3 regions of the Streptomyces sp. NPDC102441 genome follow, and region 1 is predicted to be linked to each of the others. Evidence: predicted binding sites of a transcription regulator. Region 1 holds the regulator's gene; each other region holds the start of a gene.
The links. Region 1 encodes HrcA, which represses chaperone genes, less so after heat shock. Its sites were predicted from a motif close to TTNGCACTCNGNNNNNCNGAGTGCNAA; they were not measured.
Positions count from the first base shown of each region.

Region 2: a site for HrcA is predicted at 8,195-8,221, ahead of groES (co-chaperone GroES). Genes of this name have one in related genera too.
Region 3: a site for HrcA is predicted at 2,935-2,961, ahead of groL (chaperonin GroEL). Genes of this name have one in related genera too.

Region 1 covers NZ_JBIWKH010000002.1:250,060-260,009, forward strand. Annotated here, with positions in the region: gene ACIREO_RS04615 (hypothetical protein) at 1-891, opposite strand, end outside; gene ACIREO_RS04620 (DUF3097 domain-containing protein) at 1,013-1,831, opposite strand; gene ACIREO_RS04625 (MBL fold metallo-hydrolase) at 1,857-2,579, opposite strand; gene hrcA (heat-inducible transcriptional repressor HrcA) at 2,744-3,760, shown strand; gene dnaJ (molecular chaperone DnaJ) at 3,761-4,900, shown strand; gene ACIREO_RS04640 (nitronate monooxygenase) at 5,022-6,095, shown strand; gene ACIREO_RS04645 (16S rRNA (uracil(1498)-N(3))-methyltransferase) at 6,092-6,838, shown strand; gene ACIREO_RS04650 (S41 family peptidase) at 6,994-9,950, shown strand, end outside.
Region 2 covers NZ_JBIWKH010000004.1:388,911-398,860, forward strand. Annotated here, with positions in the region: gene tsaE (tRNA (adenosine(37)-N6)-threonylcarbamoyltransferase complex ATPase subunit type 1 TsaE) at 1-522, shown strand; gene ACIREO_RS10625 (hypothetical protein) at 699-905, shown strand; gene ACIREO_RS10630 (hypothetical protein) at 915-1,472, opposite strand; gene tsaB (tRNA (adenosine(37)-N6)-threonylcarbamoyltransferase complex dimerization subunit type 1 TsaB) at 1,642-2,289, shown strand; gene rimI (ribosomal protein S18-alanine N-acetyltransferase) at 2,286-2,777, shown strand; gene tsaD (tRNA (adenosine(37)-N6)-threonylcarbamoyltransferase complex transferase subunit TsaD) at 2,777-3,877, shown strand; gene ACIREO_RS10650 (hypothetical protein) at 3,874-4,143, shown strand; gene ACIREO_RS10655 (VOC family protein) at 4,240-4,701, shown strand; gene ACIREO_RS10660 (DUF1876 domain-containing protein) at 4,834-5,106, shown strand; gene ACIREO_RS10665 (hypothetical protein) at 5,199-5,849, shown strand; gene ACIREO_RS10670 (methyltransferase domain-containing protein) at 5,850-7,073, opposite strand; gene ACIREO_RS10675 (polysaccharide deacetylase family protein) at 7,197-8,108, shown strand; gene groES (co-chaperone GroES) at 8,377-8,685, shown strand; gene groL (chaperonin GroEL) at 8,782-9,950, shown strand, end outside.
Region 3 covers NZ_JBIWKH010000018.1:150,873-160,822, reverse strand. Annotated here, with positions in the region: gene ACIREO_RS33440 (BTAD domain-containing putative transcriptional regulator) at 1-637, opposite strand, end outside; gene groL (chaperonin GroEL) at 1,148-2,770, opposite strand; gene ACIREO_RS33430 (cold-shock protein) at 3,094-3,300, opposite strand; gene ACIREO_RS33425 (MoaD/ThiS family protein) at 3,743-4,018, opposite strand; gene thrC (threonine synthase) at 4,047-5,348, opposite strand; SAM riboswitch class I at 5,367-5,494, opposite strand; gene ACIREO_RS33415 (glucosyl-3-phosphoglycerate synthase) at 5,648-6,598, shown strand; gene ACIREO_RS33410 (trehalose-6-phosphate synthase) at 6,669-8,045, shown strand; gene otsB (trehalose-phosphatase) at 8,054-8,899, opposite strand; gene ACIREO_RS33400 (DUF3263 domain-containing protein) at 8,977-9,255, opposite strand; gene ACIREO_RS33395 (ABC transporter substrate-binding protein) at 9,266-9,950, opposite strand, start outside.

The sequences.
Region 1 (9,950 bases):
CTCCAGCAGCGCCTGGACCCGCAGCTCCAGGTGGAACTGGCGCGCGTGCTCGTCGCCCGCGCCCGCGTCGGCCACCCGCTCCGCGACAGCGGCCGCCCGCGCCCGGATCACCCGCCACGAACCGCTGGGGGAGAAACGCGACCAGCCGTCGGAGGGATAGGCGGTGCTCGACGCGGCGAGTGACGACGTGGTCGCGAGCCATCGGCTGGCCGGGCGCAGCCACAGCAGCGGCGGCGCCGCCCTCGTCATCAGCCGCACCACTGTCAGGCCGAGCAGGGCCGCGGCGGCGACCAGAGTGGTCAGCACCCAGCCGATCTCGCCCAGCAGCACGCTGAGCACGGCGATGAAGACGGCCCCCAGAAAGGTCTCCGGACGGACGGAGGCGCGCAGCGAGTCCCACCAGGTGCCGCGCCCCGACCGCCTGGCCCGCCAGCGCAGGCTGCCCAGCTGTTCCAGGATCCCCTCGTCGCGCTCACGGGCGGAACCCCCGTCCGGCTCGGCGACGACCGTCGCGGTGGCCTGCTCGATGGCGTCGAGCAGCCGGGAACGGGGAAAGGCGAAGGGCTTGTACTGCGACGTGCCCCGGGTCTCCCAGGGGCGCTCGGTGAGGGTGCGGACCATGGAGAGTGCCGCCTCGTACGGGGTGGCACCGCGGCCTTCGAGCAGCTTCACCGGGACCCGGCGCAGCTGGTTCGCCCGGTGGACCTGATGGACGATCTGCTCGACCCTGCTGTCGATCTCCGGCCCGGCCGAGGCGTCCTCCGCCTGCGCCACCACCAACGGCATCACCGGCCGGTTGACCCGGTACTGGTCGATCAGCTGCTGTATCAGGTGGAAGACAGCGGAGGCCGCCTCGTTCTCCGCCCCGTCCCGCCACACTTCGCGCGTCATCAGCCCCCCGTGCCTTCCGCTGCGCCCGGCCCTGCCGTCATCTCTCAATAACGGATGGTGCGTGTGCGGCGCAGGCGTTCAAGGGGATCGGTACCGGATCCTCCTCAACGGCCCCGGGACATCACGCAGGAAGGGTGACGAAGTCGATCAATTCCTCGACTCGCCCCAGCAGTTGCGGTTCCAGGTCCTTGTACGAGCCGACCTTGGAAAGAATGTGCTGCCAGGCCGCACCCGTGTTCTCCGGCCAGCCCAGCGCACGGCACACGCCCGTCTTCCAGTCCTGGCCGCGCGGAACCACCGGCCACCCGGGGATGCCCACGGACGAGGGCTTCACGGCCTCCCACACGTCGATGTACGGATGCCCCACCACCAGCACGTGCGCGTCGGTGACCTGAGCGGCGATCCGGGACTCCTTGGAACCGGGCACCAGATGGTCGACCAGGACACCGAGCCGGGCGTCGGGGCCCGGCTCGAACTCCCGCACGATCGCCGGCAGGTCGTCGACACCCTCCAGGTACTCCACCACCACGCCCTCGATGCGCAGGTCGTCGCCCCAGACCCGCTCGACGAGCTCGGCGTCGTGCCGCCCCTCCACATAGATCCGGCCCGCCCGCGCGACCCGTGCCCGTGCCCCGGGGACCGCCACCGAGCCGGAGGCCGTACGCGAGGGGCGGGCGGGGCCGCCGGCCGACGGGCGTACCAGGGTGACCACCCTGCCCTCCAGCAGGAAGCCGCGCGGCTCCAACGGGAAGACCCGGTGCTTGCCGAAGCGGTCCTCCAGGGTGACCGTCGGCCCCTGGGCCGTCTTCTCGCACCGGATCACCGCCCCGCAGAAGCCGGAGACGGCCTCCTCGACGACCAGATCGGGCTCGGCGGGGACCTCAGGGGCGGGGGCGGACTTCTTCCACGGCGGAGTCAGGTCCGGCTGGTAGCTGCGCATGGCACGACGATAAACGGCTCCCCTTTCACGACACGCCGAAGCGGGCCACCAGTTGATCGCGCTGCGCCCGTACGAACGCCGCGTCCACCACCGCCCCGTGCCCCGGCACGTACAGCGCGTCCTCGCCGCCCAGCTCCAGCAGCCGGTCCAGCGCGGCCGGCCAGTGCGAGGGGACCGCGTCCCGGCCCGACTGCGGCTCCCCGGACTCCTCGACCAGATCGCCGCAGAGCACCACGACGGGTGAGCCCGGCACCAGCACCGCGAGATCGTGGCCGCTGTGACCGGGCCCCACATTGGCCAGCAGCACCTGGAACCCGCCGCCGAGATCGAGCGTCCACTCGCCGCTCACCTGGTGCCGCGGGGCCACCAGGGCGTCCGTGGCGGCTGTCGCGTCCGCCTCGCTCATCCCGTGCCGCACCGCGTCCGCGCGCAGCTCCTCCCCGCCCCGCCCCAGCAGCTCCGCCGTGCCGACCGCCCCGTACACCTCCGCCCCGGAGAAGGCGGCGGTGCCCAGCACATGGTCGAAGTGCGGATGGCTCAGTGCGATATGTGTCACCCTCCGGCCCAGCAGGGCCTCCGCCTGGGTGCGCAGCCCGACTCCCTCACGGAGCGTCGCACCCGTGTCGTAGAGGAGCACGGCGTCCGCCCCGGCCACCAGTGCGGCGGTCGCGTCCCAGACGGGAAGGCGCCGCCGTCCCGTACCGTTGCCCAACCGCTCCCAGCCGAACTCTTCCCAAGAGACGTCCATACGGCGACGCTATCGGCAACGACCTGCGCAGTCCCACGACGGCGTGGCCGGTCGCCCTTGCCCCGGGCCCACCCCGCCCCCGTACACTGACCGGGGGATTGCTGGCACTCGAACGCACAGAGTGCCAGGCAGACGCCGAAGAACCACAGCTGGAGGTGTGCGCGGTGCTCAGCGAACGCAGACTCGAAGTGCTGCGCGCCATCGTCCAGGACTATGTCGGCACCGAGGAGCCCGTCGGCTCCAAGGCGCTCACGGAGCGGCACAGCCTCGGGGTCTCCCCGGCGACTGTCCGCAACGACATGGCGGTGCTGGAGGACGAGGGCTTCATCGCCCAGCCGCACACGAGTGCGGGGCGTATTCCGACGGACAAGGGCTACCGTCTCTTCGTCGACAAGCTCGCGGGAGTCAAGCCCCTGTCGTCGCCGGAGCGCCGGGCCATTCAGAATTTCCTCGACGGCGCGGTCGACCTCGACGACGTCGTGGGCCGCACGGTCCGGCTGCTCGCGCAGCTGACCAGGCAGGTCGCCGTCGTGCAGTACCCCTCGCTGACCCGGTCGACGGTGCGGCACGTGGAGCTGCTGTCGCTGGCCCCGGCCCGGCTGATGCTCGTCCTGATCACGGACACGGGCCGGGTGGAACAGCGTATGATCGATTGTCCTGCACCCTTCGGTGACACCTCACTGGCAGATCTGCGGGCCCGGCTCAACAGCCGGGTCGTCGGACGACGCTTCGCGGACGTCCCGCAGCTGGTGCAGGACCTGCCGGAGTCCTTCGAGAACGAGGACCGGGGAACCGTGTCGACGGTGCTCTCCGTTCTCCTCGAGACTCTGGTCGAAGAGACGGAGGAGCGGCTGATCATCGGTGGCACCTCCAATCTCACCCGTTTCGGACACGACTTCCCTGTGATGATCCGGCCGGTGCTGGAGGCATTGGAGGAGCAGGTCGTGCTGCTGAAGCTGCTCGGTGAGGCAACGGACTCAGGCATGACCGTACGGATCGGGCACGAGAACGCCCACGAGGGACTCAACTCCACGTCCGTCGTCGCGGTCGGCTACGGTTCGGGCGACGAGGCAGTCGCCAAACTCGGCGTGGTCGGACCGACCCGCATGGACTACCCCGGAACGATGGGAGCGGTACGCGCAGTGGCACGTTACGTCGGACAGATCCTGGCGGATTCGTAAGTGGCCACGGACTACTACGCCGTACTAGGCGTGCGCCGCGACGCATCTCAGGACGAGATCAAGAAGGCATTCCGTCGGCTCGCACGCGAGCTGCACCCGGATGTCAACCCGGATCCGAAGACCCAGGAGCGGTTCAAGGAGATCAACGCCGCTTACGAGGTTCTGTCGGATCCGCAGAAGAAGCAGGTCTACGACCTCGGTGGCGACCCGCTGTCCCAGTCGGGCGGCGGCGGTGGCGCGGGAGGATTCGGAGCCGGCGGCTTCGGCAACTTCAGCGACATCATGGACGCGTTCTTCGGCAACGCCGCGCAGCGCGGGCCCCGTTCGCGGACCCGGCGAGGCCAGGACGCCATGATCAGGCTGGAGATCGACCTCAACGAGGCGGCCTTCGGCACGACCAAGGACATCCAGGTCGACACGGCGGTCGTCTGTACGACCTGCAGTGGCGAGGGCGCCGCACCCGGCACCTCCGCGCAGACCTGTGACATGTGCCGCGGCCGCGGCGAGGTCTCCCAGGTCACCAGGTCCTTCCTCGGCCAGGTCATGACCTCGCGGCCCTGCCCGCAGTGCCAGGGCTTCGGCACCGTCGTGCCGACCCCGTGCCCCGAGTGCGCCGGTGACGGCCGCATCCGCTCGCGGCGCACCCTGACCGTGAAGATCCCCGCCGGTGTCGACAACGGCACCAGGATCCAGCTCGCGGGCGAGGGTGAGGTCGGCCCCGGCGGCGGCCCCGCCGGAGACCTGTACGTCGAGATCCACGAGGTCTCGCACGCCGTGTTCCAGCGGCGCGGCGACGATCTGCACTGCACGGTCACCATCCCGATGACGGCCGCGGCGCTGGGAACCCAGGTGCCGCTGGAGACGCTCGACGGGCTGGAGGAAGTCGACATCAGGCCGGGCACCCAGTCCGGCCAGTCGGTGCCGCTCCACGGGCGCGGCATCACGCACCTGCGTGGTGGCGGGCGCGGCGACCTGATCGTGCACGTCGAGGTCATGACCCCGACGAAGATGGACCCCGAGCAGGAGCGCGTCCTGCGGGAGCTGGCCGTGCTGCGCGGCGAGGAGCGGCCCACCGGTCAGTTCCAGCCGGGGCAGCAGGGGCTCTTCTCCCGCCTGAAGGATGCCTTCAACGGCCGCTGAACCCTGTCACCGCAGCGCCCGCCGGTCCCGTACCGGCGGGCGCCGCTGTGTCCGCGGGGGTCCGGCGGGTGTGTGAAAGGGCTGATTCGGCACGATCCGCTGGACGTGGCACGATGCGGTCATGTCCTTGGCGCTGACCGATCTCTGCCGGTACCCGATCGTGCAGGCCCCGATGGCGGGAGGCGTCTCCCGGCCGGAGCTGGCCGCCGCCGTCGCCGGGGCCGGAGGGATCGGATTCCTCGCCGCCGGCTACAAGACGGCGGACGGGATGTACAACGAGGTCGAACAGCTCCGGAGGATGACCGGCGGACCCTTCGGCGTCAACCTCTTCACGCCGCAGCCGCTGGTCGCCGACGCGGGCTCCGTCGAGATCTACCGTGAACAGCTCGCCGGAGAGGCCTCCTGGTACGAGACCCCGCTCGGCGACCCGGACTCCAGCGGCGACGACGGTTACGAGGCCAAGGTCGCGATCCTGCTGGAGGATCCGGTCCCCGTCGTCTCCTTCACCTTCGGCTGCCCCACCCGCGAGGTCCTCGACGCGTTCGCCGCGGCCGGCACGTTCACCGTCGTCACGGTCACCTCGGCCCAGGAGGCGCGCAACGCCAAGTGGGCGGGCGCCGACGCAGTCTGCGTCCAGGGCATCGAGGCGGGCGGCCACCAGTCCACGCACCGGGACGACCCGCAGGGCGGCCTCACCGGCACCGGGCTGCTCGCCCTGATCGCCGAGGTCCGCGAGTCGGTGCGGCTTCCGGTCGTCGCGGCCGGCGGGCTGATGCGCGGCTCCCAGATCACGGCCGTCCTGGCGGCCGGGGCCGACGCCGCCCAGCTCGGTACGGCGTTCCTGGCGTGCCCGGAGTCGGGAGCGCACCCGCTGCACAAGCAGGCCCTGACCAACCCGCTGTTCGTGACCACGGCCCTGACCCGGGCCTTCTCGGGCCGCCCCGCGCGGGGGCTGGTCAACCGGTTCGTACGGGAGCACGGCCCGTACGCCCCCGCCGCCTACCCGCAGGTGCACCAGATGACCAGTGGGCTGCGCAAGGCCGCCGCCAGGACGGGGGACGCGCAGGGCATGGCCCTGTGGGCGGGCCAGGGCCACCGGATGGCACGCGAGCTGCCCGCCGGGGAGCTCGTGGGCCTGCTCGCCGCCGAAACGGAAGCCGCGCGTGCGGCAGTGAGTGTGAGGAGTGCCCAGTGACGGCACCGGTCTTCGTCGTCGAACAGCTGCCCGGCGGGCCGGAGTTCGTCCTGGACGGCCCCGAGGGGCGGCACGCCGTGTCCGTGAAGCGGCTGAACCCCGGGGAGGACGTCGTCCTGACCGACGGGCGGGGCCGCTGGGCGGAAGGCGTCGTACGGGCGGCCGAGGGCAAGGACCGGCTCGTGGTCACCGGTCTGGAGCCGGTGCGTGAGGAGCCCGCGCCGGCCGCCCACATCACCGTCGTCCAGGCGCTGCCGAAGGGCGACCGGGGCGAGCTCGCCGTGGAGACGATGACCGAGACGGGTGTCGACGCGATCGTGCCCTGGCAGGCCGCGCGCTGCGTCACCCGGTGGAAGGGCGACCGGGGGGTCAAATCCCTTGCCAAGTGGCGCACCACGGCGCGCGAGGCGGGCAAGCAGTCGCGCCGGGTGCGTTTCCCGGACGTCACGGACGTGCTCACCACGAAGCAGGCCGCCGCCCTGCTGGCCACCGCGGACCTCGCCGTCGTCCTGCACGAGGACCGCGACCACGACAGTGAGCCCCTGGCCACCGTCGCCCTGCCCGAAGCGGGCAAAATCATCCTTGTCGTCGGCCCCGAGGGCGGCGTCTCACCGGACGAACTGGCAGCGTTCGCGGCCGTCGGTGCCCGGACCTGCCGGCTCGGGCCGACCGTCCTGCGCACCTCCACGGCGGGTACGGCGGCGACGGCACTGCTGCTGGGCCGCACGGGCCGCTGGTCGTAGCCGAAGGCCCCCGCGGAAGGGTGGCCGGCGCCGGCTGTGCGGAGAGCGCGCGGCAGGGTCCTCACGGAGGACTCCGGCCAACTTCCGCCCCTGGAGCGGTGCCAGACCCCCGCGAGCCCGGCGTGGTCCGAACGAGAGGCCATAGGGTGATCTGTGTGACGCAGCCTTCCTACCTCCGGTATCCCCATGTCCAGGGCGACTTGATCGCCTTCACCGCCGAGGACGACGTCTGGCTGGCGCCGCTCGACGGCGGCCGAGCCTGGCGTGTGAGCGCCGACAACCGCCCTGTCACCCAGCCGCGGATCTCTCCCGACGGCACCCTCGTCGCCTGGACGTCCACCCGGGACGGGGCCCCCGAGGTACATATCGCGCCGTCCGACGGCGGCCCCTCCAGGCGGCTGACCCACTGGGGCGACGCGTGCACGTCCGTACGCGGCTGGACTCCCGACGGCGACGTGCTGGCGATCAGCACCCAGGGGCAGATGTCACTGCGGCGCAGTTGGGCCCGTGCCGTCCCGGTCGACGGCAGCCCCGCCCGGACCCTGCCGTACGGGCCGGTCGGCTCGCTCGCGTACGGACCCGGCGGGCGGATCCTGCTGCTCTCGGCCACGATGGGACGCGAGGCCGCCGCCTGGAAGCGCTACCGGGGCGGGACGGCCGGCAAGCTCTGGATCGCCGCGGCCGACCGGCCCGCGGACGGCGCCCCCGAGGAGTTCACCCGCGTCCACGCGGACCTCGACGGCAACCTCGAATGCCCGATGTGGGTCGGTGAGCGCATCGCCTTCCTCAGCGACCACGAGGGTGTCGGCGCGCTGTACTCCTCCCTGCCCGACGGCACGGGCCTGCGCCGCCACACCGGCATGGACGGCTTCTACGCCCGGCACGCCACCACCGACGGCACCCGGATCAGTTACGCCAGCGGCGGTGAGCTCTGGCTCCTGGACGGTCCGGAGAGCGACGGCCCCCGCCGTCTCGACATCCGGCTCGGCGGACAGCGCGCCGACCTGCAGCCGCACTCCGTGGACGCCGGCAGCCATCCGTACAGCGCGTCCCCGGACCGCACCGGCCGCGGCAGCGCGGTCGGGTCCCGCGGCGCCGTCCACTGGGTCACCCACCGAGAGGGCCCGGCCCGCGCGCTCGCAGCCGAACCCGGCGTACGGGCCAGGCTCCCGCACACCTTCCAGGCCGACGGCGGCCAGCACGTCGTCTGGGTCACCGACGCCGAGGGCGATGACGCGCTGGAGTGTGCGCCTGCCACCGGCACCGCGCCCGGCGCTGTGCCGCGCCGCCTCGCGGCAGGCCGGATCGGCCGGGTCCTGGATCTGGCCCCCGCCCCCGACGGCAGCCGCTTCGCCGTCGCCGCGCACGACGGGCGGGTGCTGATCGTCGAGCGGGAGAGCGGCGAGGTGCACGAGGTGGACCGCAGCGAGGACGGGGACGCGTCCGGACTCGTCTTCTCGCCCGACTCCGCCTGGCTCGCCTGGTCGCACCCCGGCCCCGAGCCGCTCAGCCAGCTCAGACTGGCCCACATCGCGGACCTGTCGGTCACCGAGGCCACCCCGTTGCGGTTCCGGGACTTCGCCCCCGCCTTCACCACCGACGGGAAGCACCTGGCCTTCCTCTCCGAGCGGGTCTTCGACCCGATCTACGACGCGCACGTCTTCGACATGGCGTTCGTCGGATCCTGCCGGCCCCACCTGCTGACACTCGCCGCCACCACGCCCTCACCGTTCGGTCCGCAGCTCCACGGCCGCCCGGTCGAGAAGGAGAAGGGCGGCGACGGCGAGGACAACCCCACCGCGCTCCCCATCACCCGTGTCGACCTCGACGGTCTCGCCGACCGGATCGTGCCGTTCCCCGTCGAGGCCGCCGGCTACTCCTCGCTCCGGGCCGCCAGGGACGGGCTGCTGTGGCTGCGCCACCCGGTGAACGGAGTGCTCGGTACCAGCGCCGCCACGCCCGGCGCCCGTAGCCCCGAACCCACTCTGGAGCGGTACGACCTGGAGAAGCTGCGCTGCGAGGAAGTCGCCTCCGGCATCAGCCGGTTCGCGGTCAGCGGCGACGGCAGGAGGCTGGTCCTGCACAGCCACGACACACTGCGGGTCGTACCCTCCGACAGCCGGGTGTCAGGTGAGTCCGACGGCGACGGCGAAACCCACGTCACCGTCGACCTCTCCCGTGTCCGCCGTACCCTCGACCCGGCCGCAGAATGGCGCCAGATGTACGACGAGGCCGGCCGCGTCATGCGGGACAACTTCTGGCGCCCCGACATGGGCGGCGTCGACTGGGACGGCGTCCTGGACCGCTACCGGCCGCTGCTGGACCGGGTCTCCACCCACGACGACCTGATGGACCTGCTCTGGGAGGTGCAGGGCGAACTCGGTACCTCCCACGCCTACGTGAGGCCGCCCGGTGGCCCGGGCGACGACTCCGCCCGGCAGGGACTGCTCGGCGCCGACCTCTCCCGCGCCGACGACGGGCGCTGGCGCGTCGACCGGATCCTGCCCTCGGAGACCTCCGACCCCGCGGCATGGTCCCCGCTCGCCGCGCCCGGCGTCGCCGTGCGCGCCGGCGACGCGATCCTGGCGGTCGACGGGCACCCCGTCGACACCCTCACCGGCCCCGCCCCCCTGCTCGCCGGCGCGGCCGGCAAGCCCGTCGAACTGACCGTCTCACCGGTCGACGGCGGCGAGCCCCGCCATGTCGTCGTCGTCCCCGTCGCCGATGAGGAGGCGCTGCGCTACCACGCGTGGGTCGCCGGCCGGCGTGCGTACGTGCACGAGCGGTCGGGCGGCCGCCTCGGCTACCTCCACGTCCCCGACATGGTCGGCTCGGGGTGGGCGCAGATCCACCGGGACCTGCGCACCGAGGTCGCCCGCGAAGGGCTGGTGGTGGACGTACGCGAGAACCGGGGCGGCCACACCTCGCAGCTGGTCGTCGAGAAGCTGGCCCGCCGCATCGTCGGCTGGGACCTGCCGCGCGGCATGCGGCCCTCCAGCTACCCCGGTGACGCGCCGCGCGGACCGGTCGTGGCCGTGGCGAACGAGTTCTCCGGCTCGGACGGCGACATCGTGAACGCGGCCATCAAGGCGCTCGGCATCGGCCCGGTGGT
Region 2 (9,950 bases), on a different contig from region 1:
ATGGAAGCAGCGCACAACGGCCCCGCCGCACCGGGCACCGTCACCCTGGATATCGCGGTCGAGTCCCCCGAGGAGATGAAGGAGCTGGGCCGCCGGATCGCCGGTGTACTGGCCCCCGGCGACCTGGTGATGCTCACCGGTGAGCTCGGCGCGGGCAAGACCACCCTGACCCGCGGCCTCGGCGAGGGCCTCGGGGTACGCGGGGCCGTCACCTCGCCGACCTTCGTGATCGCCCGGGTCCATCCGCCGCTGGGCGAGGGCCCCGCCCTGGTCCACGTCGACGCGTACCGCCTCGGCGGCGGTCTCGACGAGATGGAGGACCTGGACCTCGACGTGTCGCTCCCGGAGTCGGTGATCGTCGTGGAATGGGGCGACGGCAAGGTCGAGGAGCTGTCGGAGCACCGGCTGCGGGTGGTGATCGACCGTGCGGTCGGCGACACGGACGACGAGCGCCGCACGGTGACCCTGACGGGGATCGGCGCGCGCTGGTCGGGACTGGGCGCGGAGCTGGCGGGGAGCTGAGAGCGCGCCGGGGTCCGCTCCGGTACCCCTGAGCCCCGGGCCCCCTGCGCTCCTATACTTTCCGACAGGTCGTCGGTAAAATGTTGCGCGGGAGAGGCCCGCCGTGGTCACATGGGAGACAGGGGCTGGTTAGGGCTACCTAACCACGCCTCTCGCCGAAGCCCGAGGAGGCATCCATGCCGGCACCCGAGCGTGAAGTGCAGCCGCAGTCGTCGCGGTCGTCGCAGGCGTCGCAGGCGGGGCCACCGTCGGTGTCCGCGGTGTCGATGAAGGACCTGCTGGCCTCCTGCGCCGCCGCGACGGCGGTGTCGACGCCGCCCAGCGACGAGCGGGCCGACGAGGACGCCGAGGCCGCCGGGAACACGGAGCGCGACGCGGCGTAGCCGCGGGCGTCAGGGGACGACGACGACCTTCACGCCGACCGTGGCGAAGGTCCACAGCGCGTTGCCGTCGGCCCGCTTCATCCGTACCCCGCCGGTCTTCATCGTGGGGTCGGGGCTCTCCATGGAGTCGTCCTGCGCGGCGCTGAAGCCCACGGACACGTCGTCGACGTTCGCGAAGCGCACCACGTGCTCGATCGGGACGCCGTCCGAACCCTTGATGCTGCCGGAGCGTGACGTGACCTGGTACGCGTCGGGCGGCGGGCTCACGGAGCTCGGCATGACGGTGAACGTCCGGAGCGCCTTCTCCTTGTCGTCCACGATCCACACCCGGCGGTCCTTCAGCGCGTACACGACGCGGGTCCCGGTCCCGGAGCCGTCGGGGACCGCGAGCGGCTTCTTCGCCGGCTTGGGCTTCCTGGTGGGAGGGGCCGTCGTCCCTGAGGCGTCGGCCGAGGGTGCGGCGACCGTCTCGGGTGCGCTCGCCGACGCCTGGTAGGCGAGGAAACAGACCCCGGCCAACGCCGCGGCGGTGAGCCCGGCCACGATTCCCGAGCTGCCCCTTGCCACCGTGAGGTCCCCTTTCACATGCCGTCCGTCGCATGTCGTACAAGCATTTACGTCGTACACGCGTATACCCGGCGACGGTACCAGCAGCGGAAGGGGAGACCGGGACGTTGTGCAGGCTGCCATGACCGGGTCGGCGGAGCCGTAGGCTGTTTGTGTGCTGCTGCTCGCCATGGATACCGCCACCCCCGCCGTCACCGTCGCCCTCCACGACGGGTCCTCCGTCGTCGCCGAGACCGGGCAGGTCGACGCCCGCAGGCACGGGGAGCTTCTGCTGCCTGCCGTCGACCGGGTCCTCGCCGAGGCCGGGGTGAAGCTCGACGCCGTGACCGACGTGGCCGTAGGGGTCGGCCCCGGCCCCTACACCGGGCTGCGCGTCGGGCTCGTCACCGCCGCGACCTTCGGCTCCGCGCTCTCCGTGCCGGTGCACGGCGTGTGCACGCTCGACGCCCTCGCGTACGCCGCCGGCCGGGACGGCCTCGAAGGCCCGTTCGCCGTCGCGACCGACGCGCGCCGCAAGGAGGTCTACTGGGCACGGTACGAGGACTGCCGCACCCGGGACGCCGAACCCGCCGTCGACCGGCCCGCGGACGTCGCGGACCGGCTCGCGGGACTGCCCGTCGTCGGCGCGGGCGCGCTGCTCTACCCCGAGGCCTTCCCGGACGCCCGCGGACCGGAACACGTCTCCGCCGGCGCGCTCGCCGCCCTGGCCGCCGAGCGGCTCGCCGCGGGCGCCGCCCTGCTGCCTCCGCAGCCGCTCTATCTGCGCAGGCCCGACGCCCAGGTCCCGAAGAACTACAAGGTGGTCACCCCCCAGTGACCACCGCGACCGCTGTGCTCCGCGAGATGCGCTGGTGGGACATCGAACCGGTGCTGGAGCTCGAACACGAACTGTTCCCCGACGACGCCTGGTCGGCCGGCTTGTTCTGGTCCGAACTCGCCCGTGCGCGCGGGCCCCGGGCCACCCACCGCTACGTCGTCGCCGAGGACCCCGCCGACGGCCGGATCGTCGGCTACGCGGGCCTCGCCTCGGCGGGCGACCTCGCCGACGTCCAGACGATCGGGGTCAGCCGGGGCCGCTGGGGCAGCGGCCTCGGATCCGAACTGCTCACCGACCTCCTCCGGAACGCCACCGCCCTGGAGTGCACCGCCGTGCTCCTGGAGGTCCGTGTCGACAACACCCGCGCGCAGAAGCTCTACGAACGCTTCGGCTTCGAACCCATCGGCTTCCGCCGTGGCTACTACCAGCCGGGCAACATCGACGCACTCGTCATGCGCCTGACCGTACAAGGAACAGAGACAGACTGATGGCTGACGAACCGCTCGTACTCGGTATCGAGACCTCCTGCGACGAGACAGGCGTCGGCATCGTGCGCGGGACGACACTGCTCGCCGACGCCGTCGCGTCCAGCGTCGAGACGCACGCCCGCTTCGGCGGTGTCGTCCCGGAGATCGCATCCCGCGCCCACCTGGAGTCGATGGTCCCCACCATCGAGCGCGCCCTGAAGGACGCCGGGATCAGCGCCCGCGACCTCGACGGCATCGCCGTCACGGCCGGCCCCGGGCTCGCAGGGGCGCTGCTCGTCGGCGTATCGGCCGCCAAGGCGTACGCGTACGCGCTGAACAAGCCGCTGTACGGGGTGAACCACCTGGCCTCGCACATCTGCGTCGACCAGCTGGAGCACGGCCCGCTGCCCGAGCCGACGATGGCGCTGCTGGTGAGCGGAGGGCACTCCTCGCTGCTGCTGGCACCGGACATCACGAGCGACGTACGCCCGCTGGGCGCGACCATCGACGACGCGGCGGGCGAGGCCTTCGACAAGATCGCCCGGGTGCTCGACCTCGGCTTCCCCGGCGGCCCGGTCATCGACCGGCTGGCGCGGGAGGGCGACCCGAAGGCGATCGCCTTCCCGCGTGGACTGAGCGGCTCGCGCGATCCCGCGTACGACTTCTCCTTCTCCGGCCTCAAGACGTCCGTGGCGCGCTGGATCGAGGCGAAGCGCGCGGCCGGTGAGGACGTTCCCGTACGGGATGTGGCGGCGTCCTTCCAGGAGGCCGTGGTGGACGTCCTCACCCGCAAGGCCGTCCGGGCCTGCAAGGACGAGGGCGTCGACCACCTGATGATCGGCGGCGGCGTCGCGGCCAACTCGCGGCTGCGCGCGCTCGCCGAGGAGCGGTGCGGGAAGGCGGGAATCCGGCTGCGGGTCCCCAGGCCGGGGCTCTGCACGGACAACGGGGCCATGGTCGCCGCGCTGGGTGCGGAGATGGTCGCCCGCAACCGCCCGGTGTCGGACCTGGACCTCTCGGCGGACTCCTCGCTGCCGGTCACCGAGACCCATGTGCCGGGTGTCCACGCGCACGGCCACGACCATGTGCACGAGATCAGCAAGGACAACCTCTACTCATGACCGTCGCCCTGATGTGGGAGGCCCGTGCCGCGGAGGGCCGCGGCGCGGAGCTGCTGGAGTGGGCCGGGGCACGTGCGGCCGAGCTGGCCCGGGAGCCGCTGCGCAGCGAGCTGCTGCGCGCCCCGCAGGACCGGGTGCTCGTGCTGACCTGGTGGGACGCGGCGTATGAGGACGAGCTGCCGGAGCTGCCGGAGCCGGACGCCGGGCTGATCAGCCGCCCGGTGCACCGGTGGCGCTTCGAATCCCTCGGTCCGGCGGGCGGCTGAAGGGCGCCCGGGCCGCGCGTGTTCCGATGAGTTCCCGGCGCGGGACCGGTCTACCTTGCACAGCGAACGACGACGTTCACATGCGAGGAGAAGACCATGCAGAAGATCAGGCCCTGTCTGTGGTTCGACAACCAGGCGCAGGAAGCCGCCGAGTTCTACGTCTCGGTCTTCGGCGGTGATTCCCGCATCGAGAACATCTCCTACTGGAACGAGGGCTCCCCTCAGGCGGGCTCGGTGCTGACCGTCGACTTCGTGCTCGCCGGCCAGGAGTACCTCGGCCTCAACGGCGGCCCGGAGTTCACCTTCAGCGAGGCCGTCTCGCTCAGCGTGGACTGCGCGGACCAGGAGGAGGTCGACACCCTGTGGGCGAAGCTCACCGAGGGCGGCGAGGAGAGCCAGTGCGGGTGGCTGAAGGACAGGTACGGCCTGTCCTGGCAGATCGTCCCGCGCGCACTGCCCGAGCTGCTCGGCGATCCCGACCGCGCCAAGGCGGACCGTGTGATGAAGGCGATGATGGGGATGGGGAAGCTGGACGTCCAGGCCCTGCGGGACGCCTGAGGCCGTCGGGCGGCCTCTGAGCCGCGCGGCGCGCACGCCGTGCGGGGGCGGGGGATCGGGCGCCCGCGCACGCCGTGCGGGGGCGGGGGATCGGGCGCACCCTGGAAGCAGGAATCCCGGGAGGTGACCGACATGATGGAGACCACGGTCGGCTGGCACATCGAGCTGGAGTTCGAGGAGGACACGCACCGGACCCGCGCGGCCGCGATGGTGCGGCTGAGCGACGGGACCGAGGTGCGGGCCCACGGATACGCCAGCCGCCACCCCTCCGACGCGGAGCAGCCGAGGGTCGGCGAGGAGATCGCCGGTGCCCGTGCGCTCAACGAGCTGGCGATGAAGCTGCTCACCAAGGCGCACGACGAGATCGACGAGGCGTCCGGCCGTACGTCGTACCCGCTGGGCTGATCCCCCGGGCTGCTCCACTGCCGGAGACGGAACCGCGCACTCGGTAATGTCTGGGCCATCGGAATGTCTGGGCCATCGGTAATGTCTGGGCCATGCCCAGTCGTTCACCGCTTCCGCCGTCCCCTCCGCCTGTGGAGATACGCACGTGGCCCGACCGCGACGCCCTGCTGAGCGACCGGGGTGTGGTCCTCGGCGAGCTGGTGAAGATGTTCATCGGGCCCGGCCGCCTCGGGATCCTGTGGATGTGGTCGGGGGTCGCCGCGCTGGGCTGGTCCCTCATGGGCTCGGCGTTCCTCATGTTCGAGGACGCCTACGACACCCTCGGTGTGATCCCGGGGGTCATCTTTCTGGCCGTCGGCGCCGCCGTGCTGATCCCCGCGGCCTTTCTCGTGGCCGTGGGCGTGGCCAGGGACCTGCGGATCCACCGCCTCCTCGTGGAGTGGGGCGGGCTGGACCGAGACCCGGAGAGGGACGCGCTCCTGCGCCGGCCGCGGGCGAGCGTGGCCTGGCTGCTGCTGTCGTTCATGCTCTGCGCGACGGGACTCTTCGGCTGCGTGGCCGTCCCGGGGGCAGCCAGGGCGGGCCAGGAGACGTACGGCCTGGTGGCCTGGCTGATGGGGCTCGGATTCCTCGCCTGGCTGACCGGGCTGACCGGCCTCGTCAAGGCGTTCGCCCACCGCCGCTGGGTGCTGCGGGTGCTGGGCGTGACGCCGCCGGAGCCGCTGATCACGGTCGACGTCTGATCAGGCCCGCTTCACCGGCTGCCCGATCAGCATGGTGGGGGCCCCGGCCACCCGGGTCAGGAAGACGGTGGCCGCGTGCGGCCCCTGGAGCTTCATCTTCCGGCGCAGCTCCTCGGGTTCGACCGCCGATCCGCGCTTCTTCACGGTCAGGACGCCTACCTGACGCTCCCTCAGCAGGGCTTTCAGCTTCTTCATGTTGAAGGGCAGCTGATCGGTGATCTCGTACGCGGCCGTGGTGTCGGACTCGTACGGCCTGTCGCTCGTGACGTACGCGATCGTCTCGTCGATCAGCCTGCCCCCGCACGACTCCACGACCTGCGCCACCAGATGGGCGCGGATGACGGCGCCGTCCGGCTCGTACAGATACCGCCCCACGGGACCGACCGGCGGGGCGGGGAGCGGGCCGACCGAGGCGAGGGTCGTGCGGGACGGGAGCAGCGTGGCCCGGAAGGTGCCGGAAGCGAAGCCCTCGCCGAACCAGAGCACGGCCTCCTTCACATCACCGCCGTCCGAGATCCACTCGGCCTCGGCCGCCGGCTCGATGGCCTCGTGCGGGACTCCGGGTGCGATCTTCAGCGCGGCGCGAGGGGCCTTCAGCGCGGCCCCGGTCGCCCAGGAGAGCGGCGGCGAATAGGCCTCGGGGTCGAAGATCCTGCCCCGCCCGCCGCGCCTCGCCGGGTCGACGAAGACCGCGTCGTACGGGGAGGTGTCGACCTCCGTGACGTCGGCGCACCGCACCTCGACGAGGTCCTGGAGGCCGAGCGCCTCGGCGTTGGCGCGGGCGACCTGGGCGGTGAGGGGGTCGCGGTCCACCGCCAGGACCGCGATACCCGCCCGGGCCAGGGCGATCGCGTCCCCGCCGATGCCGCAGCACAGGTCGGCCACGCTCCGTACGCCGAGCTCCGCGAACCGTCCGGCCCGGTAGCCGGCGACCGAGGTGCGGGTCGCCTGTTCCACGCCGTCCGGGGTGAAGAACATGCGGTACGCGTCCGCCGCCCCGAACTTCGCCACCGCGCGCTGGCGCAGCCGCGCCTGGCCGAGCGCCGCCGACACGAGGGCGGCGGGGTGCGTGCGGCGCAGCCGGGTCGCGGTCGCCAGCTCCTGGGCCGGGTCGTGGTCGCGCAGCTCGTCCAGGAGTGCCGCGCCCTCGGGGGTGCGCAGGGCGGCGAAGGCGGCGAGCGGGTCGGCGGGGTCGGCCTGATCGGCGGGGGGAAGGGCGTTCACGAGTCCATTGTGAGCCAGCCGGATGACCTGGCGGGCCGCTCGGAGGTGTCGCGGGAGGCGGCCGGTGGCCCGGTGGCAGGATGCGGCGCCATGCAACTAGTACGACAAAAGGAAAAGTCTGCCATGAACCGGCACAGAACGACCTGCGCCGTCCTGGCCGCCCTGCTGATCGGTGCTGCGGCCTCCGGGTGCGCGGACGGTACGGACGAAGGGGACGCAGGGCGCCACGGGCCGGCCGCCGGGCAGTCGGCCGCCGCCGCCCCGCCGCAGGCGGGTCCCGCGGGGATCGAGGCCAGGACGGCGCGGCTGAAGCAGGAGCTCGCCGCCCGCACCGCCGTCGCGAAGAAGTGGGGCCTGGCGAAGGTCCCGCTGGTCGCGCCCGCACCGCCCGTCGAGAAGCCGCACATCACCACCCGTAAGGGCTTCGAGGTCGAGGGCGGGGAGGAGCTGCCGCCGGTCTTCACCACCGTGCCCACCAAGGAGCGGATCGTCTTCCTGACCATGGACGACGGCGCGGAGAAGGACCCCGAACTGCTGAGGATGATGTCGGAGCTGAAGCTTCCGTACAGCGCCTTCCTCAGCGACTACGAGGTCAGCGACGACTACGGGTACTTCAAGGACATGCAGGCCCGCGGTGTCACCCTCAACAACCACACGCTCAACCACCGTTATCTCCCGGGGCTCTCCGAGGAGGAGCAGCGCCGGGAGATCTGCGGCTCGCAGGACAAGATCGAGAAGCACCTGGGGAAGCGGCCCGTGCTCTTCCGCCCGCCGTACGGCAACTACAACGGTGACACCCTGCGCATCGCCAAGTCCTGTGGCATCAAGGCGGTGCCCCTGTGGGCCGCCGAGGCGTTCCCCGACCACATGGAGTGGCGCGAGTGGGACCGGGACCTGCATCCCGGCGACATCGTCCTCACCCACTTCCGGGGCCGTGAGGACTGGGACGGCTCCATGGCCGACATGATCCGCAACGTCATGAAGACGATCACCGACAAGGGGTACGCCGTGGCCAGGCTGGAGGACTACGTCTGACGGGCCGTCCGTCGCGGAACCCTGTGGAGATCTCCCGCGTTGTCCGGGCGTGCGCCGGTCCCACGGCGCCACGCGAGGGTGGTGAATTGGCACTCCGCTTGACCGAGTGCTAATCGCGGTCATAGTCTCAGTGCTGGCACTCCCCGATGGAGAGTGCCAGCACAACCGCGCGACAGGGCAGGTCCGGCACCCGCGACGACGGATCGACCTGGTCGCCACCCCACAGACTGTTAAACCCCGTGAGATCTCCGAAGGGGGAGACCGGATCGTGTCGACCACCAGCTCCAAGGTTGCGATCAAGCCGCTCGAGGACCGCATTGTGGTCCAGCCGCTCGACGCCGAGCAGACCACGGCTTCCGGCCTGGTTATTCCGGACACCGCCAAGGAGAAGCCCCAGGAGGGCGTCGTCCTGGCCGTGGGCCCGGGCCGCTTCGAGAACGGCGAGCGGCTTCCGCTCGACGTCAAGAGCGGCGACGTCGTTCTGTACAGCAAGTACGGCGGCACCGAGGTGAAGTACAACGGCGAGGAGTACCTCGTCCTCTCGGCGCGCGACGTTCTCGCGATCGTCGAGAAGTAATTCACCCACGTTTGCTTCTGTTCTGCGCCCCTGGCCCCCTGCGAAAAACTAGCCGGGTGGCGAGGGGCGCAGTTCGTTTGAGAGGACACTCAGCCCATGGCGAAGATTCTGAAGTTCGACGAGGACGCCCGTCGCGCCCTTGAGCGCGGCGTCAACAAGCTTGCCGACACGGTGAAGGTGACGATCGGCCCGAAGGGCCGCAACGTCGTCATCGACAAGAAGTTCGGCGCCCCCACCATCACCAACGACGGTGTCACCATCGCGCGCGAGGTCGAGCTCGACGACCCGTACGAGAACCTCGGCGCCCAGCTGGTGAAGGAGGTGGCGACCAAGACCAACGACGTAGCGGGTGACGGCACCACCACCGCAACCGTGCTCGCCCAGGCCCTCGTCCGCGAAGGCCTGCGCAACGTCGCCGCGGGCGCGTCCCCGGCCGCCCTGAAGAAGGGCATCGACGCCGCCGTCAAGGCCGTGTCCGAGGACCTCCTCGCGACCGCCCGCCCGATCGACGACAAGGCTGACATCGCCGCCGTGGCCGCGCTCTCCGCGCAGGACCCGCAGGTCGGCGAGCTCATCGCGGACGCGATGGACAAGGTCGGCAAGGACGGTGTCATCACCGTCGAGGAGTCCAACACCTTCGGGCTGGACCTCGAGTTCACCGAGGGCATGGCCTTCGACAAGGGCTACCTCTCCCCGTACATGGTGACCGACCAGGAGCGTATGGAGGCCGTCCTCGACGACCCGTACATCCTGATCCACCAGGGCAAGATCGGCTCCATCCAGGAGCTGCTCCCGCTCCTGGAGAAGGTCATCCAGGCCGGTAGCTCCAAGCCGCTGCTGATCATCGCCGAGGACGTCGAGGGCGAGGCGCTCTCCACCCTCGTCGTCAACAAGATCCGTGGCACCTTCAACGCCGTCGCGGTGAAGGCCCCGGGCTTCGGCGACCGCCGCAAGGCCATGCTCGGCGACATCGCCACCCTCACCGGTGCGACCGTCATCGCCGAAGAGGTCGGCCTGAAGCTCGACGGCGCCGGTCTCGACGTGCTGGGCACCGCCCGTCGCGTCACCATCTCCAAGGACGACACGACCATCGTCGACGGCGGCGGCAACTCCGCCGACGTCAAGGGCCGGATCAACCAGATCAAGGCCGAGATCGAGTCCACGGACTCCGACTGGGACCGCGAGAAGCTCCAGGAGCGCCTCGCGAAGCTGGCCGGCGGCGTGTGCGTGATCCGTGTCGGTGCCGCCACCGAGGTGGAGCTCAA
Region 3 (9,950 bases), on a different contig from region 1:
CGCCATCCTCCCGGTAGGCCTCTGAGGCCCCCCGGGGCTCCCCGGCCTCCCCGGTCGACAGCACCGCGTGACGTCCGATCGACGGCACCTCCACGTCGACGTCATGACGCAGGATCGCCAGATGAGTGCGCCTCAGCTCCGGGCCCGGATCGGTTCCCAGCGCCTCGGCCAGAATCCGCCGTACCACCTCGTACCGCCGCAGAGCCTCCGCACCGCGACCGGCGGCGTAAAGAGCCCTCAACAGGACCACCCATGACGTCTCCCGCAGGGGGTCAAGTTTGACCAGGCCCTCAGCGGCGGCCACCGCTCGCAGCGGCTGTCCCTCTTCCAGAAGCATCCGGGCCCGCAGTTCCTGAACCGACCGGTGCAATTCGGTGAGACGATCCGAATCGTCCCGCACGAAGGACAGCCCGTGCGCCTCGGCGTACGGCTGCCCCCTCCACAGACCCAGCGCGTCTTCCGCCGCCTGTAGTGCCTGCGCCCATCGAGCCTCGCGCGCAAGATGGCAGCCCTGCACAGCCGCCCGCTCGAACACCACCGTGTCCCGCCACTCCGGCGGGACCGTGAGCGAGTACCCCGCCGCCGTGCTCCCCAGGATCTGCGAAGGCCGCCCCTGCCCGTCCGGGAGGTTCAGCACGGAGCGCAGTCTGCTGACATGCGCGTGGATGGACGACACGGCCGAAGACGGCGGTCTGCCATCCCAGAGATCTTCACGCAGCCGCTCCAGCCCCACCGGCCGACCGGACTCGACGAGCAGACGGAGCAACAGAATACGACGCTGCGGCGGGCCGACATCGACAGCGCCGCCGGAGTCACTCACCTCAAGCGGCCCCAGTACCCGCAAGGACAGTTCGCCCGCGGCCCCACGCCCCTCAGTAACGCCCACCGCACCAAGCCCCTCACGTTCCCCCTGGTTCCCGAGGCGGCAGCCTCGATTTACCGATGCAACTCATTTTCCGGGTAGTTCACACATACAAGGTGATCAATATATTGCGTTCAGGCGACAAAAGGGGGCGATCGTGCACGCAAGTGAGCACCAACCGGCCGTCCGCATCTGAGAACCCACAACACGACGACGCCGGCCCCCGGGAACGAATCCCGGGGGCCGGCGTCGTACAGGTACTGCGTGGAGCTGCTGATCCGAGGATCAGAAGTCCATGTCACCGCCCGGCATGCCGCCCGGAGCGGCCGCAGAGGCCTTCTCCGGCTTGTCGGCGATGACGGCCTCGGTGGTGAGGAAGAGCGCGGCGATGGACGCGGCGTTCTGCAGAGCGGAGCGCGTGACCTTCGCCGGGTCGATGATGCCCTCGGCGATCATGTCGACGTACTCGCCGGTCGCGGCGTTGAGGCCGTGACCGATCGGCAGGTTGCGCACCTTCTCGACGATGACTCCACCCTCGAGACCACCGTTGACGGCGATCTGCTTGAGCGGGGCCTCCAGCGCGAGCTTCACGGCGTTGGCGCCCGTGGCCTCGTCACCGGTCAGGTCGAGCTTCTCGAAGACGGCCGAGGCCTGGAGCAGAGCCACGCCACCACCGGCGACGATGCCCTCCTCGACGGCGGCCTTGGCGTTGCGCACCGCGTCCTCGATGCGGTGCTTGCGCTCCTTGAGCTCCACCTCGGTGGCGGCGCCGGCCTTGATGACGGCCACGCCGCCGGCCAGCTTCGCGAGGCGCTCCTGGAGCTTCTCGCGGTCGTAGTCCGAGTCGGAGTTCTCGATCTCGGCACGGATCTGCTTGACACGACCCTGAACCTGGTCGCTGTCACCGCCGCCGTCGACGATCGTCGTCTCGTCCTTGGTGATGACGACCTTGCGGGCGCTGCCGAGCAGGTCGACGCCGGCGTTCTCCAGCTTGAGGCCGACCTCCTCGGAGATGACGGTGCCACCGGTGAGGATGGCGATGTCGCCGAGCATGGCCTTGCGGCGGTCACCGAAGCCCGGAGCCTTGACGGCGACGGACTTGAAGGTGCCACGGATCTTGTTGACGACCAGCGTCGACAGAGCCTCGCCCTCGACGTCCTCCGCGATGATCAGCAGGGGCTTGCCCGACTGCATGACCTTCTCGAGCAGCGGAAGGAGGTCCTTCACGTTGCTGATCTTGGAGTTGACGATCAGGATGTACGGGTCGTCGAACGACGACTCCATGCGCTCCATGTCGGTGGCGAAGTACGCCGAGATGTAGCCCTTGTCGAAGCGCATACCCTCGGTGAGCTCGAGCTCCAGACCGAAGGTCTGGGACTCCTCGACGGTGATGACGCCTTCCTTGCCGACCTTGTCCATAGCCTCGGCGATCTTGGCGCCGATCTCGGTGTCGGCAGCGGAGATGGAGGCCGTCGAAGCGATCTGCTCCTTGGTCTCCACGTCCTTCGCCTGCTCCAGCAGAGCGGCGGAGACGGCCTCGACGGCCTTCTCGATGCCACGCTTCAGAGCCATCGGGTTGGCACCCGCGGCGACGTTGCGCAGGCCCTCGCGGACGAGAGCCTGGGCGAGAACGGTGGCGGTGGTCGTACCGTCGCCGGCGACGTCGTCCGTCTTCTTGGCGACCTCCTTGACCAGCTCCGCACCGATCTTCTCGTACGGGTCCTCGAGCTCGATCTCCTTGGCGATGGAAACACCATCGTTGGTGATCGTGGGCGCGCCCCACTTCTTCTCGAGGACGACGTTACGGCCCTTGGGGCCGAGGGTGACCTTGACGGCGTCGGCGAGCTGGTTCATCCCGCGCTCGAGACCGCGCCGTGCCTCCTCGTCGAACGCGATGATCTTGGCCATGTGAAGTGGTCCTCCCGGACAGGGGTGGATTTCTCCGGACCGAGAGGCGCCCGCGACGGACGGCCAGCGTGCTCAGTGGTTCCTTGCCCCACAGAGCCTGCGGGCCTCACCGGCCCGGTCCAAGTTTTCTGTCACTCTCACCTGGAGAGTGCTAACGCCAATGATTAGCACTCGACCCCTGCGAGTGCAAGCGTCCCCCTCCGGATGTGGACAACCTCGGGGGCGCGCCCGGGGCTGGACGGGGACGCACGTGAGGCCCGTACCCCTGGTGGAGGTACGGGCCTCACGTGCGTGAGTAGTGTCGTTGGCCGACCGCGCCGAGCTCAGCCGACGGCGAGCTTGACCATGTCCGCCTGCGGCCCCTTCTGGCCCTGCGAGATCTCGAATTCAACTCGCTGACCCTCTTCGAGGGTGCGGTACCCGTCCATCTGGATCGCGCTGTAGTGGACGAAAACATCCGCACCACCGTCGACCGCGATGAAGCCGTACCCCTTCTCCGCGTTGAACCACTTGACGGTGCCCTGAGCCATGCCTAACTCCCCTATTACTGGCCCTTGCACGAGCTCCGCACTTCGCGGGCCCGGGTCAGAAGTCACCCTCCGACAGGAGAGGGTGGCGTGCGCCGGAACGCGTCGACCGCGGCCGAATGTATCTGCCCAACTGCCCTCTGCAACAGGTCAATCGGACGAGAATTCTGGGCACACGCGACCGCACACTTTGGGGGAATTCAGGGGATTTCAGGGCAAGTCGGGCCTGACAAAGGCCACTTATGCCGCAAGGAGTGCACTCACTTTGGCTGCTTCTTGTCGCGGCCGGGCGCATTCTCATATGCGGGCGGCATGGGCAGCGGCGGGGACTTCCCCAACTGTACCGTGCTCAACCATGCAGAATGGCCCCCTCCGCTTCTCTCACGGAGGGGGCCACGGTGCTCACGTCATGCGGTCGGGCGGCTGATCGGCCCGCAGAGCCCGGTCAGCCTCCGGCGACGGCCGGGATGATCGAGACGCCCGCGCCGTCCGGGGTGGCCGCTTCCAGGCCGCCCTCGAAGCGCACGTCGTCGTCGTTGACGTACACGTTGACGAAGCGGCGCAGCTTGCCCTGGTCGTCCAGGACGCGGGCGCCGATGCCCGGGTGGTTCTGCTCCAGGGACGCGAGGACCTCGGAGAGGGTCGCGCCCTCGGCCGGGACCTCGGCCTGACCGCCCGTGTAGGTGCGGAGGATGGTGGGGATACGGACCTTGACGCTCATGTCGGTGCCTTCCTTCGGTCTCGGGTGGTCAGTTGGCGGCGGCGCCGAGGCCGGCGGCGCGGAACGCGTCCAGGCTGGGCCGGATCGTCGCCGACAGGCCGGTCGTCGGGGCGACCGCGTCGAGCGTCTTCAGCCCGTCTCCGGTGTTCAGGACGACGGTGGTCAGGGCCGGGTCCAGCAGGCCGGCGTCGATCAGCTTCTTCGTCACGCCGACCGTCACACCGCCCGCGGTCTCCGCGAAGATGCCCTCGGTGCGGGCCAGCAGCTTGATCGCGTCGACGACCTGCTCGTCGTTGACGTCCTCCACGGCGCCGCCGGTGCGCCGGGCGATGTCCAGGACGTACGGGCCGTCGGCCGGGTTGCCGATCGCCAGGGACTTGGCGATGGTGTTCGGCTTCTGCGGGCGCACGACGTCGTGGCCGGCCTTGAAGGCGGTGGAGACCGGGGAGCAGCCCTCGGCCTGCGCACCGAAGATCTTGTACGGCTTGTCCTCGACGAGGCCGAGCTTGATCAGCTCCTGCAGGCCCTTGTCGATCTTCGTGAGCTGCGAGCCGGACGCGATCGGGATGACGAGCTGGTCGGGCAGCCGCCAGCCGAGCTGCTCACAGATCTCGTACGCCAGGGTCTTGGAGCCCTCGCCGTAGTACGGCCGCAGGTTGACGTTGACGAAGCCCCAGCCCTCACCGAGCGGGTCGCCGATGAGCTCCGAGCAGAAGCGGTTGACGTCGTCGTAATTGCCCTCGATGCCGACCAGCTCGCCGCCGTACACCGCGGCCATGACGACCTTGCCCTGCTCCAGGTCGTGCGGGATGAACACGCAGGAGCGGAAGCCGGCGCGGGCGGCGGCGGCACCCACCGCACCGGCGAGGTTGCCGGTGGAGGAGCAGGAGAGTGTGGTGAATCCGAAGGCGCGGGCGGCCTCGACGGCGATGGCGACGACACGGTCCTTGAAGGAGTGCGTCGGGTTGCCGGAGTCGTCCTTGACGTACAGGCCACCGGTCACGCCCAGCTCGCGGGCGAGGTTGTCGGCCTTGACCAGCTTCGTGAAGCCGGGGTTGATGTTGGGCTTGTCCGCGACGTCGGAGGGGACAGGCAGCAGCGGCGCATAGCGCCAGATGTTGTCGGGACCCTCGGCGATGCGCTTCTTCAGCTCTTCGGGGGAGCCGCTCGGCAGGTCGTACGCCACTTCGAGCGGCCCGAAACAGGACACGCAGGCGAAAATGGGACCGAGCTCGAAACGCTCGCCGCATTCGCGGCAGGAAAGCGCTGCGGCGGGACCGAGGTCCACTGCGGAGGAATTGGAGTTTGCTGCAACTGTCTGCACGGCCATGATGGCGGAGGCCCTTTCTCCTCATCTTCCTTGCGACGTATTTCGCCACAAGACGGAATTGGCACCTTCCCTACCGTGACCTCGCGGTCGGCAGGAGGGTTGCCGGGACTTCGACGGGCCGTTCCCTCAGTCCCTCTGGATGAGCGCTATGGCACCGGACCATGGATCCGGGCGTTTTTTCGCGGACCGACCCCGACATGCGAGGGTCATCCGCGTTGTTCAAGACTGTAACCGAAGCACCGGACGATTGAGATAGTCGTCCGAACCGCGAGATGGATCACATACAGGGAGTATCGACCGTGCTGGAAGAGGTGGAACGCTGGCTGACCAGGCGTTCCTGGTCTGCTGCCGACCGCCCGCTCGACCGTCTCACAGCCGCGCGGGCGAAGGATCCGCACCGCTCGCGCGTGAGCGTCGTCCTGCCCGCTCTGAACGAGGAGGCGACGGTCGGCGCGATCGTCTCGGAGATCCGGCGCGAGCTGATGGAGAAGGTCCAGCTCGTCGACGAGCTGGTGGTGATCGACTCCGGATCCACCGACTCCACCGCCGACGCGGCGCGGCTGGCCGGTGCCCGGGTCGTGCACCGGGACGCCGTACTCCCCCGGATCCCGGCGCTCCCGGGCAAGGGCGAGGTCCTGTGGCGATCACTGCTGGTGACCAGCGGGGACATCGTCTGCTTCGTCGACGCGGACCTCAAGGACTTCTCCGCGGACTTCGTCTCCGGGATCGTCGGCCCACTGCTGACCGACCCGACGGTGCACTTCGTCAAGGCGATGTACGACCGGCCGCTCGGCGAAGCCGCGGGCCAGGGGGGCCGGGTGACCGAACTGGTGGCCCGCCCGCTGCTCAACCTGCACTGGCCGAGGCTGGCCGGCTTCGTCCAGCCGCTGGGCGGCGAGTACGCCGTGCGGCGCTCCCTGCTGGAGCAGCTCCCCTTCCCCGTAGGTTACGGAGTGGAGCTGGGCCTGCTGGTCGACGCGCTGCACACGGTCGGCCTGGACGCCCTGGCCCAGGTAGACGTCGGCGTACGCAAACACCGCCACCAGGACGGCCAGGCCCTCGGCCGAATGGCAGCCGCGATCTACCGCACGGCGCAGCTACGGCTCTCCCGGGGCGCCCTCGTACGTCCTGAGATCACCCAGTTCGAGCGGGGGCCCGGCGGATTCGTCCCGCGCACCCATGCGGTGGACACCGAGGAGAGGCCGCCGATGCGGGAGATCGCGGAGTACACGTCGCGGAACGCGGCGTAACGCCTCGTCGCGCCCGGCTCCGCGGGCGCTTCACGTTTGGCGGCTTCCCGAACGGGCTAGGTTCGGGTACATGGTCTCCGAGCACGCCGCCCAGGTACTCGTCGCGTCCAACCGCGGCCCCGTGTCGTACGCACTGCGGGAGGACGGCACGCTCGACTCGAAACGGGGCGGTGGCGGGCTGGTCTCCGGCCTCAGCGCCGTCGACGACAAGCTGTGGGTGTGTGCCGCCCTCGGCGACGGCGACCGCGAGGCGGTCCGGCTCGGGGTGTCCGAGCCCGGCGTCCGGATGCTCGACATCGACGCCGGGGTCCACGCCGACGCGTACAACGGCATCGCGAACTCGGTGCTCTGGTTCGTCCACCACATGATCTACCAGACTCCGGTGGAGCCCGTCTTCGACGCGGAGTTCCGCCGGCAGTGGGCCTCCTTCGAGACGTACAACCGGGCCTTCGCCCAGGCACTCGCCGAGGAGGCGGGCGAGGGCGCCTCGGTCCTGGTGCAGGACTACCACCTCTCGCTGGTCCCGGGAATGCTCCGCGAGCTCCGCCCCGACCTGCGGATCGGGCACTTCTCGCACACCCCCTGGGCGCCCGTCGACTACTTCAGGCTGCTGCCCGACGACATCGGCGAGCAGCTGCTCAGGGGCATCCTGGGCGCCGACCGCGCCGCGTTCCTGACCCGCCGCTGGGCGGACGCCTTCATCGGCTGCTGCACGGAGATCCTCGGCGGCACCGGCCGCACCCGGATCGGGGTGCACGGCCTGGGCGCCGACGCGGACTTCCTGCGCCGCCGCTCCCACGAGGCGGACGTGGACGAGCGCATGGAGCTCCTGCGGGAGCAGGTGGGCGTGGACAGGCGCACGATCGTGCGCGTGGACCGCACGGAGCTCTCCAAGAACATCGTCCGCGGACTGCACGCCTACCGGGCACTGCTGGAGGAGCGCCCCGAATGGCGCGAGCGCGTGGTGCACATCGCCTTCGCCTACCCCTCACGCCAGGACCTCGCGGTCTACCGCGAATACACGGCGGAGGTCCAGCGGGTCGCCGACTCCGTGAACGCGGACTACGGCACGGAGGGCTGGACTCCGGTCCTGCTCCACGTCGACGACGACTTCGCCCGCTCCCTCGCGGCGTACCGGCTGGCGGACGTGGCCCTGGTCAACCCGATCCGTGACGGCATGAACCTGGTCGCCAAGGAGGTCCCGGTCGTCTCGGACCACGGCTGCGCGCTCGTGCTCTCCCGCGAGGCGGGGGCGTACGAGGAGCTGGGCGAGGACGCGATCGTGGTCAACCCGTACGACGTGTCGGCCACGGCGGCCGCGCTGCACGAGGCGCTCACGATGGATCCCGACGAGCGGGGCGCCCGCTCGAAGCGCCTGGCCACTGCTGCGACGGCACTTCCGCCGCAGCAGTGGTTCCTGGACCAGCTCGACGCGCTGCGGGACTAGGCCAGGACCTAGAGCGATGTGATCTGCCGGGCAATGGAGCGGAGCAGATCCGCCACCGCTGCCGGGCCCGGCAGCAACAGGTCGGCGCGCTCGGCGAGTTCGGGGACCCCGGTGCCGCTGCACACCAGCAGGCCTGCGGTCCCCTCGGCGCGGAGCTTCTCCACGGCGGCGTACGCGGCGAGGTCGCCGAGGTCGTCGCCGGCGTACAGCACCGCCTCCGCGCCGGTCTCCTTCACGTACTCCTCCAGCGCCACACCCTTGTCCATGCCGGGCGGGCGCAGCTCCAGGACGAGGCGGCCCGGTTCGACGATCAGGCCGTGCCGCTCGGCCAGGCTGCCCAGCGGGGCACGCAGGGCCTCGAAGGCGGCCTGCGGGTCGGAGGCGCGGCGGGTGTGCACGGCGACCGCACGGCCGCCCTTCTCCTCGACCCAGATGCCGCTGTCCGCGCCGTCCAGCACTGCGGGGAGCGCGGCACGGACGGCTTCCACCCCGGGGTCGGGCGCCGGGGCGTGGACGGTGGCGGTGGCGGCGTCCCAGCGTTCGGCACCGTAGTGGCCGAGGACGACGAGGTGGTCAAGGCCCGGCGCTCCGGCGAAGCCGCCGTACCGCACGGCCGTGTCCGCCGGGCGGCCCGTGATCACGGCGACGGCGGCGACCTGGGGGGCGAGCGCGGAGAGAGCCGGGACGACGTCGGGGTGGGCCCGGGACTGCTCCGGGTCCGGGACGATGTCGGCGAGCGTGCCGTCGAAGTCCAGCGCGACGACCGCGCCGGCGGGTCGGGCGAGGAGTGCGGCGAGGCCTTCGCGGCCGGCCTGGGTGGACGGGGTCGGGAGGGGGTGTGCCGAATTGCCCATGGCCCGAGCGTATCTGTGAGCAGGGCCAGATCCAGCCCCACCGGCCTTTGAGGCGCGGAGCCCCGGCAGGCCCGGCCTCAGCGGCGGCCGCGCCTCGCGTCCCGGACCCGCCGCAGCCGGTTCACCGTCACCGGGTCCGCCTCCAGCGCCCGCCGGTCGTCCAGGAGCGCGTTGAGCAGCTGGTAGTAGCGGACCGGTGAGATGCCCAGCTCTTCCCGGACCGCCCGCTCCTTCGCTCCCGGGCCCGCCCAGGAGCGCCGCTCCAGGGCCAGCACCGCGCGCTCCTGGCCGGAGAGCGGGGCAGCGGAGTCGGGGGAGGCAGCGGAGTCGGGGGAGTCGGAATGGCCGGCGGTCATATGAACCAACCTACTCGGCGCTCTCCGCCTGCCGGGCCTCGGTCGCGACGTCCACGAGCACACTCTCCGGGCTGCCGCCGGGCTCGACCGTGGAACCGATCTTCTCCTTGATGGACTCGCTGACCTGCGCCCACGACGTCTTGCCGAACGGGTACAGCTGCGAGTTCGGCAGTGCCGACAGGAACTCGTGCAGCGACTTGTGCTTGCTGTCGGCCTCCATCGCGGCCGACGCACTGCTGGTCACGGGAAGCAGGTCGTACTGGTCGGCGAAGGCGAGCACGTTCTCGTCCGCGTAGGCGAAGTCGAGGAACTTGCCTATCTCGGCCCGGTGACCGTTCTGCTTGAAGCCCATCATCCAGTCGGCCACGCCCATCGAGCCCTTGCTCGGCCCGTCGATCCCGGGCAGCGGCACCATGCCGACCTCGATGCCCTTCTTCTCCGCCTCCTGCATCAGAGTCGGATGGCCGTTGAGCATGCCCACGTCGCCGTCGGTGAACGCGTCGAAGGCCTTCGCCCGGTCGAGCTTCCCAGGGGCGACGGGGCCGGTGAGGCCCTTGCCGACGAGGTCGTTCTTCAACCACTGGAAGGTGGCTATGTTGGCCGGGGAGTCGATGTTGTAGTTGCCGACCTCGTCCGTGTATCCGCCGCCCCCGCTGAGCATCCACATCAGGGTCTCGGCCTGGGACTCCTCCTGG